DNA from 3 places in the Rhodoferax sp. XS2R6 genome. Region 1 is predicted to be linked to each of the others. Evidence: predicted binding sites of a transcription regulator. Region 1 holds the regulator's gene; each other region holds the start of a gene.
The links. Region 1 encodes FNR, which switches genes on or off when oxygen is low (the NO sensors DNR and NnrR bind a similar motif). Its sites were predicted from a motif close to TTGATNNNNATCAA; they were not measured.
Positions count from the first base shown of each region.

Region 2: the regulator FNR is predicted to act here: its motif matches at 1,054-1,067, upstream of AC097A_RS14795 (hemerythrin domain-containing protein).
Region 3: the regulator FNR is predicted to act here: its motif matches at 1,007-1,020, upstream of AC097A_RS03705 (hemerythrin domain-containing protein).

Region 1 is NZ_JBWMAY010000001.1:236,597-240,544, forward strand. It holds gene AC097A_RS01130 (sulfite exporter TauE/SafE family protein) at 1-395, opposite strand, end outside; gene hemN (oxygen-independent coproporphyrinogen III oxidase) at 405-1,805, opposite strand; gene fnr (fumarate/nitrate reduction transcriptional regulator Fnr) at 1,996-2,715, shown strand; gene AC097A_RS01145 (FixH family protein) at 2,731-3,009, opposite strand; gene ccoG (cytochrome c oxidase accessory protein CcoG) at 3,018-3,948, opposite strand, start outside.
Region 2 is NZ_JBWMAY010000004.1:225,615-229,562, forward strand. It holds gene AC097A_RS14790 (dioxygenase family protein) at 1-253, opposite strand, end outside; gene AC097A_RS14795 (hemerythrin domain-containing protein) at 415-999, opposite strand; gene AC097A_RS14800 (DUF748 domain-containing protein) at 1,155-3,948, shown strand, end outside.
Region 3 is NZ_JBWMAY010000001.1:782,641-786,588, reverse strand. It holds gene AC097A_RS03710 (NADP-dependent oxidoreductase) at 1-333, opposite strand, end outside; gene AC097A_RS03705 (hemerythrin domain-containing protein) at 448-951, opposite strand; gene AC097A_RS03700 (2OG-Fe dioxygenase family protein) at 1,117-1,863, shown strand; gene AC097A_RS03695 (GGDEF domain-containing response regulator) at 1,882-3,516, shown strand; gene AC097A_RS03690 (NAD(P)H-dependent flavin oxidoreductase) at 3,605-3,948, opposite strand, start outside.

The sequences.
Region 1 (3,948 bases):
AGCCCCAGCGGTGCCCCACGGCCCCAGCGCAAACCCAGGCTGCGGGTATAGCCCCACACCGTGCGGGCACCGGCCTGCAACCACAGCGGCTGGCGCCCCTGCCAGAACAGCAGCAGCCCCAGCACCAGCGCCGCCACATGCACCATGGACCACACGGGCCGCAGTGCAGCGCTCTGCACCGTAAGCCAGCCCAGGCCCTGCATGGACGCGGCCGCCAGCCCACCCAGCGCCGCATAACCGATCACACGGCCGACTTGAAAGGTGAGGAGTGCCGAGGTTTGGCGCGGGCCCGCCGCCTGCCCTATACCCGCGCAGGCAGCGCCACACATGGCCACACAGTGCGGCCCGCCCACCAGACCCATCACCAGGGCCGTGAGTGCCAGAGAAGATTGCATCAGGCCATGCTAAATGATCTTGGAGAAGCGGGCACGGGTGCGGTCGGACTGCAGGTACCTGTCAAACACCATGGCCACTGCGCGCACAAAAAACCAGCCCTGCGCAGTGACCTGGATGCCGCTGTCGTCCAGCACCACCAGGCCCTGCCCGGCCAGCGTTTGCAGCGCCTCCATCTCAGTGGCAAAGTAGTTTTTAAAGTCCACCAAGTAGGCCAGGTTGATGGACTCGAACTGCAACTGGCCCTGGCACATGAGCGCCATGATGACGGCGCGGCGCACCAGGTCGTCGCGTGTGACGGCCAGGCCGCGCACCACTGGAAAACGGCCCTGGTCCAGGTAGTCGTAGTACTCGTCCAACGTCTTGGCGTTCTGGCTGTAGGTCGCACCAATGCGGCCGATGGCCGACACGCCCAAGGCGATCAAATCGCAATCGGGCTGGGTGCTGTAACCCTGGAAGTTGCGGTGCAGCCGCCCCTGGCGCTTGGCCACGGCCAGCGAGTCTTCGGGCAGGGCAAAGTGGTCCATGCCCACATACACATAACCCGCCCCCATAAAGGCAGCGAGCGAACGCGACAACATCGACACCTTGGAACCCGCGCTGGGCAACTCCACCGTGGCAATGCGACGCTGGGGTTTGAAGCGCTCGGGCAGGTGGGCGTAGGCATACAGCGCAATTCGGTCGGGTCGCAGCTGGTTGACCTGGGCCAGCGTGCGGTCAAACGACTCCGGGGTTTGCTGCGGCAGGCCATAGATCAGGTCTACATTGATAGACTCAAAACCCCGGGCGCGCGCCGCCGCAACCAGCGCAAACACCTGCTCGGCCGGCTGCACCCGGTGCACCGCCTTCTGCACCGCGGGGTCAAAGTCTTGTACGCCAAAACTCAGGCGGTTAAAACCCAGTTCGGCCAGGGTGTCCAGCCGGGTCGCGTCCACCGTGCGCGGGTCCACCTCAATGGAATATTCGCCACCCGGCGCAAAGTTGAAGTTGCGCCGCAGCATGCCCATCAGCTCGCGCAGCTCGGTGTCGCTCAAAAACGTGGGGCTGCCACCGCCCAGGTGCAGCTGGCTCACGGTCTGGCCAGTGCCCATACGTTCGGTGTGCAGGTCCACCTCGCGGCTCAGGTAGCGCAGGTAGGTGGCGGCCTTGTCGTGGTGTTTGGTAATAATCTTGTTGCAAGCGCAGTAGTAACACAGCGACTCGCAAAACGGAATGTGTACATACAGTGACAGCGGCAATGCCAAGGCCGCCGCACCACTGCGGCGCTGGGCCAGGGCTTGGGCGTAGTCGTCGGCGGTAAAGGCCTCGACAAAGCGGTCTGCCGTGGGGTAGGAGGTGTACCGCGGCCCTGCAACGTCGAAACGGGTCAGCAAATTTTCCGAGATGGGGGTGGTGTCTACGACGGCGTTCATGAATACTCCAAGCTACCGCACAGACTGTGACGCAAGCCCTGCACAAACTGCTTGATCTACATCAAGGAGCCAGCGCATGACCAGGAACATAATTGACTTGCATCAGGGGAACCATATGTTTGAGCCAATCGCACCCACCACCAAAGCCGCCGAGGCACACGCCACCATTGCCATTGCGCCGGCCACGCCCCTGACGCCCCACACCATCAAGGTGGCCTGCTCCAACTGCAACCTGCGCGAACTCTGCATGCCGCTGGGCCTGAGCGCCAGCGAGCTGGACAAGATTGACGACGTGGTGGCCAGCCGCCGCAAGATCAAACGCGGCGGGGCCCTGTTCCGCAACGGCGAAAAGTTCACCAGCCTGTATGCCATTCGCACCGGCTTCTTCAAGACCTGCGTGGCCTCGGAGGACGGGCGCGACCAGGTCACCGGTTTTCAGATGGCGGGCGAGGTGATGGGGCTGGACGGCATCGTCAACGACCACCACACCTGTGACGCCGTGGCGCTGGAAGATGCCGAGGTGTGTGTCATGCCGTTTGACCGTATTGAAGAACTGTCACGCGAAGTGAATGCGCTGCAGCGCCATGTGCACAAGATCATGAGCCGGGAAATTGTGCGGGAGAACGGCGTGATGCTGCTCTTGGGCAGCATGCGGGCCGAGGAGCGCCTGGCGGCCTTTTTGCTGAACCTGGTCCAGCGTCTGCATGCACGCGGCTTCTCGCAGTCTGAGCTGGTGTTGCGCATGACGCGCGAAGAAATTGGCAGCTACCTGGGCCTCAAGCTCGAAACCGTGAGCCGCACCTTCTCCAAATTTGTGGAAGACGGCATTGTGGAAGTCAAACAGCGCCATGTGCGCATCCTCAATACCGAGGCCCTCAAGGACATCGTCAATCCCAAGGTCTGCAACTAAACAGCCTGAGATGGCTTAGGGGGTCGCCGGAGCGACCTGCGGCTTGACCCCGGTGGCCGCGTGGTTACGCGCCTGCACAGCTGGGGCCAGGCTCTCCGGTGTCGCAGCCAGCGTGCGGTTGATCTCTATGCCCTTTTGGTAATAGTTCTGGTCCACCACCGGGTCGGCCCCCGACACAGCCAAATACAGCGTAACAAACCCAGCCACCACCACAATGGCCGGGCCAGACAGTACCAGCCAGACGTAACCAAAATGCCACCAGGGCTGCTGCGAAGAAGGGTCTTGGGTGTCCATAACAATCCTTAACGGGGAACAATAAATACCGACTTCTCGGTCACGGTGCTGCTGTGGGCCCCGTTGGTTACTTCAAAGTGGATGGGGTGGGAGCCTGCCGGTGCAGCCTCATAAGGAATCTGCACCCGCACCGCCACCCAGCGCGCCTGCGTGGCACCAATGGCCACGGTCGGCCTGTCCATCTGGGTGCTCATGCCCTCAATCCCGCTGGCGCTAACGCTGAAGTCCTGGTCCTGCTCGGTCGCGTTCATGATCTGCAGGCGGTACACGTTTTCGATCTTGCCACCCTGCACGATGCGGGCCAGCGTACCCCGGTCGCGCTCCACATCCACCCGAAACGGTGAGCGCAGCGCCAAGCTCACCAGCATGGCCACCACCACGGCCACCAGAATGCCGGTGTACACCAGCACCCGCGGGCGCAACACATGGCGCAGGGTCTGGGCGCGGGTCCAGTGTTGGTTGACGGCGTTTTGGGTGGAGTACTTCACCAAGCCGCGGGCGTAGCCCATCTTGTCCATCACGGTGTCGCACACATCGGCGCAGGCGCCGCAGCCTATGCATTCGTACTGCAGGCCATCGCGGATATCAATGCCCGTGGGGCACACCTGCACACACAGGCTGCAGTTCACACAGGCACCCAGGTTCAAGGACAGGGGGTCGGCCTTGCGCGAGCGCGCACCACGTGGCTCACCACGCTCCTCGTCGTAGGTAACAACCAGGGTGTCGCGGTCGAACATGGCGCTCTGGAAGCGCGCATAGGGGCACATGTATTTGCAGACCTGCTCACGCAAGTAACCTGCATTGCCATAGGTGGCAAACCCGTAAAACAGCACCCAAAAGGTTTCCCACGGGCCCAAGCCCCAGCCCAACACCGCGCTGGCCAGGCTGTGGATGGGCGTGAAATACCCCACAAAGGTGAAACCCGTCCACAGCGACACG
Region 2 (3,948 bases), on a different contig from region 1:
TATCCGTCACCACCCCCTCTACCCAGGCGACCTGCCCTTTTTTGTAGACCGCGCTGCCGTTGCGCAGCAGATCAAAGTCGTTGTCGCTGGGCAGGGCGATGGGGTAGTAAGGCCCCTCGGTCTGGCTGGGCGTGGGCCGCAGGGCCGTTTGCGCCAGTGCGGGGCTGGACCAGGCGGGTGCGCCTGTGATGGCCAGGATGCTTGCACCGTGGGCCAGCAAGGAACGGCGGGATGGCGAGTTGGGGTATTGCATGGTGGAGTCCTGACAAATGAGCGACTCGCCCCCTTGCGGGGAAGTCAGACTGCCGGTGTCGGAATACCCAGGAACTGGAAAGTTCCACGCTTTGTCACATCCGGGGCCATTGCGTCAGGGGCACTACAGTCCCTGAGGGCGCTGGCGCGTTGAGCCGGGGCTCAGCCCTCGCCCACGCCAATCGGCGCGGGTGCCCGCATCACGATGCGGGTGAACAGGCGGTCGAAAGCCGGGGCGCGCGGGTGTTGGCCGGTGAGCGGGTCGCAGTTGTTGGCGAAGGCGGCGTCGAGCTCGGCCCAGTCGGCCTCGCTGAGCACGGCTTGGGCCACGGGCAGGATGGCGGTTTCTTCCAGCTTCATGTGGGCCAGGTAGGCCACCACGTAGCGGCGCACCGCGGTGTCAAATGCGGCGTGGCGGCTTTCCCCCAACAGTTCCCAGGCCAGCAGCAGGTGCTGCAGTTCGCGCACGGCGGCTTCGCTGTGGGCGTGGTCTTTTTCCAGTTGGGTGACGGCTTCCATGGTTTGTGGTGCCAGACGCACCACACGCGGAAACAGCAGGTCCGACTCTTTGGGGTGGTGCAGGCGCTCGGGGAACTCATCGATGTAGAAGAGCATGGCGCGCAGCACGTCAAAAAACCGCTCGGGCTCGTCGCCAGGGCCCCGGTCCAGCATCAGCAGCAGCGACTGCAGCATGGCGGCCAGGGCGGCGTGTTCGTCTTTGATGGTTTGCAGGCTGCTACGGGGCATGGCGTGTCTCCGGTGATTTTTGCGAGAGCTTCCCACGCACACTCGCGCTGGAGCTTGATGCAGGTCAACGGCTGTGCACGGGTCAAGTGGCGCCGTTACCATCACTGGTGTGCGCCGCCCGGCGCGGTACTGATGCTTTTACTTCCAGACCTGCCATGACCCCACTGCCTCCCCGAATCCTGCCCTGGTTGCGCCGCCTGGCCTATGCGCTGGGGGCACTGGTGCTGCTGTGGGGGCTGGCCTGGGCGCTGGTGCCGTCTATCGCCAAGAGCCAGGCGCAAACCCGGCTGTCGGCCCTGCTGGGCCGTGCGGTCACCATCGGTGCCATTGAATTTGCGCCCTGGTCGCTGGAACTCACGGTGCGCGACCTGGCCGTGGCCAAGGCGGACGGCAGTGGCCCGCAGTTCAGCGTCGCCCGGGTGTACGTGGATGCAGAGCTGCAGTCGCTGCTGCGCCTGGCGCCCGTGGTGGACGCGGTGGCAGTGGATGCGCCCGTACTGCACCTCACCCATACAGGGAAGGGGCAGTACGACATTGACGACATCGTGCAGCGCCTGCAGGCACCGTCGGACGCGCCCGCGGGTGATCCGCTGCGTTTTGCGGTCTACAACGTCACCCTCAGTGGCGGCAGTGTGGATTACACCGACCAAGCCTTGCAGGGCCTAGCGCGCCAGCACACACTGCGTGAGCTGCAGCTCACGGTGCCTTTTCTCAGCAACTTCGATTCCAAGCGTGATGTGCTGGTCGCGCCACGGTTGGCCTTTGTGCTCAATGGCAGCGCGTTGGATACCGCGGCCCAAGGCACTCCGTTTGCCCAAACCCGCCAGGGTGAGGCGCAGCTGAAGATCAGCCAATTCGACCTCAAGCCCTACCTGCCTTACCTGCCCGCAGGCCTGCCCGTGCAGCCGCAAAGCGCAGTGGTGGATGCCGAACTCAAGATTGGTTTTGTGCAGCAGCCGCAAACGGCGGTCACGCTCACCGGCGTGGTGACGGTGAGCCAGTTGGCCGTGGCCGATGCAGCGGGCGCGCCCTTGCTGTCGGTGGACACGGTGCGCACCGAGCTGGCCGATGTGCGTCCGCTGGAGCAGCAGGTGAGGCTGGGCACTGTGGACATCACCAACCCGCGCCTGCAGGTGCTGCGCGCGCGCAATGGCCGCCTGAACCTGGAGCTGGGGGGCGCTGGCGCCGCCAAGAGTGCTCCTAAAACAGGAGCTGCTCGCGCAGATAGTACGGGGGCTAAAGGCCAAAATGGCACTAAAACACCGGCTGTGGCCAAGCCCTGGGCCTTGGCGTTGGAGCGCCTGGCGCTGCATGGTGGCCGGGTGGACTGGCAGGACCAGCAGACCCCGGCCAAGCTGGCGCTGACCGAGCTGGAGCTCACCGCACAGGGCCTGCACTGGCCCATGGACCAGGCGGTGCGCGCTGAACTGAGTGGCACCCTGCCTGCCGGCAAGACCAGCGCCCGCCTGACACTCCAGGCCGAAGGCACCGATCAGCAAGGCAGCGCCCAGGCCACCGTTAACGGCCTACCGCTGGCCCTGGCCGAACCCTACCTGGCTGCGTGGCTGGAGCCCAGCCTGCGCGGCCTGCTGGACGCCGAACTGGGCGCTCAGTGGACCGGCGACAAGCTGCAGGCCACGGTGAAAAAACTCGCGGTGCGCGACGCCGGACTGGTGGCCAGCAAGGCCATGCTGGCAAACGCTGTCACGGGCAATACGCGCAGCAACGACGGCCCCAGCTCGCAGGACCTGCCCAAGTTCAAGCTGCTCGAAGTGAGTGATGCCCAGGTGGACCTGGCGGCCCGCAGTGCCCGCGTGGGCAAGCTGCTGCTGGCCGGGGCCAGCAGTGGTGTGCGCCGTGAGACGGATGGGACATGGATGTTTGAACGCTGGCTGAAAGCAGCCCATGGCGCTGCGCCTGTTGCCCCTGCCGCCGCTTCCCCGACTGCTACTGCACCCCCTGCCGCGCCTTGGAAGGTGGCGCTGGGTGAGCTGCAGCTGCAAGACGCCAGCGTGCAATTCACCGACCGCGTGAATGCCCGCCCGGTGCGACTGGAAGTTTCCGCCCTGAACCTGCAGGCCAAGGGCGCCGCGCTGGATGGCAAGAAGCCCGTGCCCGTGACGTTGAGCGCCCGCGTGAAATCCGGCCAGGCCGAGGCCGGCAGCCTGCGTTACCAGGGCACGGTGGCCTGGGACCCGGTGGTGGCACAAGGCGCGGTGGAGCTGCTGGAACTGCCGGTGCATGCACTCGCGCCGTATGTGGCCAGCCAGGTGAACCTGGATGTGCTGCGGGCCGATGCCAGCTTCAAGGGCCAGCTGCGTTTTGCCAGCACGGCCAAGGGGCCAGAGGTTGCGCTTAAAGGCGATGCGCAGCTGGAAGACTTCCGCGCCAACACCGTGCAGGGTGCGGGCGGCAGTTTTGCGGAAGAACTGCTGAGCTGGAAGTCACTCAACGTGCCCGGCATTGACCTGGCCATGGTGCCCGGTGCCGCCACCCGCGTGAGCGTGCGCGAGGCGGCGCTGTCCGACTTTTATGCCCGCCTCATCGTCAACCCCAATGGCCGCCTGAACCTGCAGGACCTGAGCAAAACCCCGGCCCAGGCCGAGGCGGCCGCCAGTGCGCCACCCGGCGCGGCGGCATCGGCTCCGGCACCTGCCACATCGGCGGCCGCCAGCGCAGCGCCCGAGCCCATCATCACCATGGGCCCCCTCAGCCTGGTCAATGGCCGGGTGCTGTTTTCGGACCGCTTCATCCAGCCCAACTACACCGCCAACCTGAGCGACCTGACGGGCAAGCTCAGCCAGTTCTCCAGCCAGCCGGCCAATGGCGTGGTACAGCTGGCCGACCTGGAGCTGCGTGGCCGGGCCGAGGGCACGGCGTCGCTGGACATCACCGGCAAACTCAACCCGCTGGCCAAGCCCTTGGCGCTGGACATTGCGGGCAAGGTGC
Region 3 (3,948 bases), 550 kb from region 1:
GTCTTGGGCAATGGTGATGTACTCCTGCACGCCAAAGCCGGCGCTCACGTGGTCGCCGACAGCGTACTTGGGGTTCTTGCTGGCCACCACCACACCTACGCCACCGGCGCGCATGACCTCGCCAATGCCCACAGGCGGGATGTAACTCTTGCCTTCGTTCATCCAGCCACGCATGGCGGGGTCCAGGCTCAGGGCCAGGGTTTTAAGGGTTACGCCGCCCTCGGCCGGCTCGGCCACGGGCTCGCTGGTGTGGCTCCAGTTGGCCGCGGTGGGCATGCCCACGGGGCGGGCGGCCAGGCGGATTTGGTGGTTGACGAGGTGGGCGAGGGACATGGCAGGCTCCTGAAAAAAGGGGGCGGCACGCAGGGTGCCAGCCGGGGAGCGCATGGTAGCGCCGCACTCACCGCCGCGGGGTAGCCAAGGTGACAAACGGTTGGGGGGCTGGCTCTAATCCCCGCAACTGCCACCACAACCGTGGATAGCTTGGGCTGGCAGGCGATCGGGCTGGCCCAGTGCGCCAGTGTGCGGGTCGTAGCCGGCCGAACGCAAGTGCAATGCCAGGGATGCATCCATGCTCTGCGCATGCTGCGGAAACCACAGGCCCAGCTCGCGCGCCATCTGGCGCACCACGGCCAGGTCGCCCGCGTGGCCGCGCGCCTCGCCCTCGCGCATCACCTGCAAAATCACCTTGTGCTGCGTGGCGTGGCAGTTGCCGGCGGCAAAACCGGTGGCCCGCATCCACTGGTCTTCGCGGTCAAAGTGGTCTTGGGTGTGGGCAATCAGGGCCGACCAGTGCGGCAGCAGCGCGTCGTCCGCGGCCTGCACCACCTCGGCCAGCAGCGCCACAAACTCCTGGTGCGTTTCGTCCATCACCGGCATGTCCAGGGCGAGGGCGTCGCTCCATTGCAAGGGGGTGTCCAGGGTGTGGGGCAGGGCGGTAGTGGCGGTCATGGCGGGGTCTCCGGAAATGGGATTCCCAGATTAGCCAGACCGGCTGCGGGGCGTCTTGACCCACATCAGCCGGTGTGCACTCTTCTGGGTTGATAATGCCGCGCAGCCCCTCAGTGGCCGCCCTTTGGTGCCTTGTTCCCGGCTTTACCCTGCTTGACGCCCGCCATGACCCTTTCTTTTGCGCCCCCCGCCATTGCCGCCCCCCAGGACCTGGACGCCACCCTGCGTACCCAGGGTTATGCCGTGGTGAGGCCGCAGCAGGTGGCGACACTGGCCGGGCTGGACCTGGCCGCCCTGCTGGCCTGGCGCCCGCTGTGGGACGACCTGCCGCCCGACGCTTACCTGCGCGATGGTGGCCGCTACCGCCACCGTCGCCATGCCTGTTTTGTGGTGGACAGCCGCGCCGTGGCGCTGGCGCCGCACCGCCCGCACTGGCAGCCGGTGGAATACAACGCCCTGCACGGCGGCATGCAGCGCCACTTTGAACCCATGCAGGCGGCCCTGGTGGCGCAGCCCGCCTGGCAGCAGCTGTTGGCCTGGCTGGGCCAGGTCGCCAGCGCGCTCAAAGGGCCGCACACCTGGTACACCGAGGCGCACCAGTTCCGCATCGACACCACCGACGGCATTGGCCGCCCCACGCCTGAGGGCGCCCACCGCGACGGCGTGGACCTGGTGGCCGTGTTCCTGGTGGGGCGCGAGGGCGTGAAAGGCGGCGAAACCCGCGTCTTCGAGGCCGATGGCCCCAATGGCCAGCGCTTCACGCTGACCGAACCCTGGTCGCTCTTGCTGCTGGACGACCCGCGTGTGGTCCATGAGTCCACCCCCATCCAGCCGGTGGCGGACGGTGGCCACCGCGACACGCTGGTGGTGACCCTGCGGGCCGGTAACTTCCAGGGCGAACCTGCCCGCTGAGGCGGTGCCGTACACCCTATGTCCTGCACCCCAGAAGATCTGAACAAACGCTGCCAGGAGCTGGCCGCCAAGTGGCAGGCCTGCATGCGCCAGTCCGGGCTGGACAGCTTTGTCGAATTTGCCGTATCGGTCTCCAGCCTGACCGAGTTTCTGGAAAGCCACGGCCTCTCGGGCCTGCACCAGAGTGCGCACTCGCTGGAGCAAAAAGTACTCTCGCTGATGGACCAGCTCATGGACCCGTCTGCCGGTGGCACGCTGCCGGCCGGCGCCAGCACGCTGTTGGGCGTGCAGGTGCAGGAGTTTGGCGCGCGTGCGCAGGCTTTTATCCAGGGCCACTCGTCCCACCAGGCCGAGCGCCGCCAGGCGCCAGACGTCCCCCACGACGCCACGCCCGTGAGCACCCTGGTGTCGCCCAAGAAAATTGTTTTTGTAACCGACACCCCCACCGCCTGGAAAGACCTGGTGGCCCAGGTTGGCTTCTTCCACGTGCAGGTGGAACTGCTGGGCACAGCCCAGACACTGCCCTCGGTGCCCGAGCCGGCCATGGTGCTGGTGGACGCGGCCAGCCGCCCGCTGGCGGCCTTTGTAGCGCAGGTGCAGACGCTGCGCGGCCAGTTTTCGGCCAGCCACATCGTGGGCCTGAACGTGGGGGTGGACTTTGAGAGCCAGCAGCAGGCGCTGAGCGCGGGCTGCGACGCCTGTTTTGCCACCGGCACCCAGCACGCAGCCATCATGGCGCGCATCGTCAAGCTGTGCAGCAACGAGGAAGAACCGCCTTACCGTGTGCTGGTGGTGGAAGACTCCAAGACCGCTGGTGCCATGATCCGCCGCACCCTGTCCGAGGCGGGCATGCAGTCGCTGGCCATCACGCGCCCGCAGGACGTGCTGACCGCGCTGGCCTCCTTCCAGCCCGACCTGGTGCTGATGGACATGTACATGCCCGGTTGCACGGGGGTGGAAGTGACGCGCGTGATCCGCCAGCATGCCGAGTTTTTGTCCACACCTGTGGTCTACCTCTCGGGTGACAGCAATGTGGCGTTGCAGGTGGACGCGCTGCGCCTGGGCGGCGACCACTTCCTCACCAAACCCTTCAACCCGGTGATCCTCAACGCCGTGGTCAAAAGCAAGATCGACCGCTACCGCACGCTGCGCCGCACCATGCTGCACGACAGCCTGACCGGCCTGCTGAACCACACCACCTCCAAGCAGCAGTTGCAAAGCGCCATCAACGCCGCGCGCCTGGACGGCAGCGGCCTGTGCGTGGCCATGGTGGACATTGACCACTTCAAGTCGGTTAACGACACCTACGGCCATCCCATGGGCGACCACGTGATCCGCAGCCTGTCGTGGTTGCTCAAGCAGCGCGTGCGCAAGAGCGATGCCGTGGGCCGCTACGGCGGCGAAGAGTTTGTGGTCATCCTGCCGGGCTCGCAGGCCGATCAGGCGCACACCGTGCTGGACCGCATCCGGGTGGACTTCTCGCGCATCCGTCACCCCGTGGACGACGGCTGGTTCAGCTCCAACTTCTCGGGCGGCATTGCACAGTGGAACCCGGATCTGGATTCGGAAGCCCTGCTCAAGCGCGCCGACGAGGCGCTCTACCAGGCCAAGCGTGCAGGGCGTAACCAGGTGCAGGTGCTGCAGCCCGGCTGATACGCCCCATTTTTAAGCCAAATCGGCCTCTAGGCCGCGTGGATGCTGCGCAAGCAGCTCCTGAATGAATAGCAAGCCGAGCGGTAGCTTAGGCCGCCGCCATATCCCCTGCGGCCATGCCGGGTGTCAACAGGCGCTGCACCAGCTCGCGCACCGTCTTGATCTGGCTGCCAAACGGCAGCTCCCCCGCACCGCGGAAGAACAGGCCTTTTTTGGTGTCCCCGCGCAGCGCTGCAGCCAGCTGGTTGTCGATGCAGAACTGGCCCCAGCCCGGCAGGCCGTCGCGCAGGCCGCACTGGGCCAGGCAGTCAAAACTCTTGGTGCAGCGCGCCTTCACGTGGGCCACGGCCTGCAGCTTGGGTTCGATCTTCAGGTAGGCGCGTAGCCAGGGCGTGGCCACGGCGCGAGCGGGCAGGCCGGCCACACTGGTGA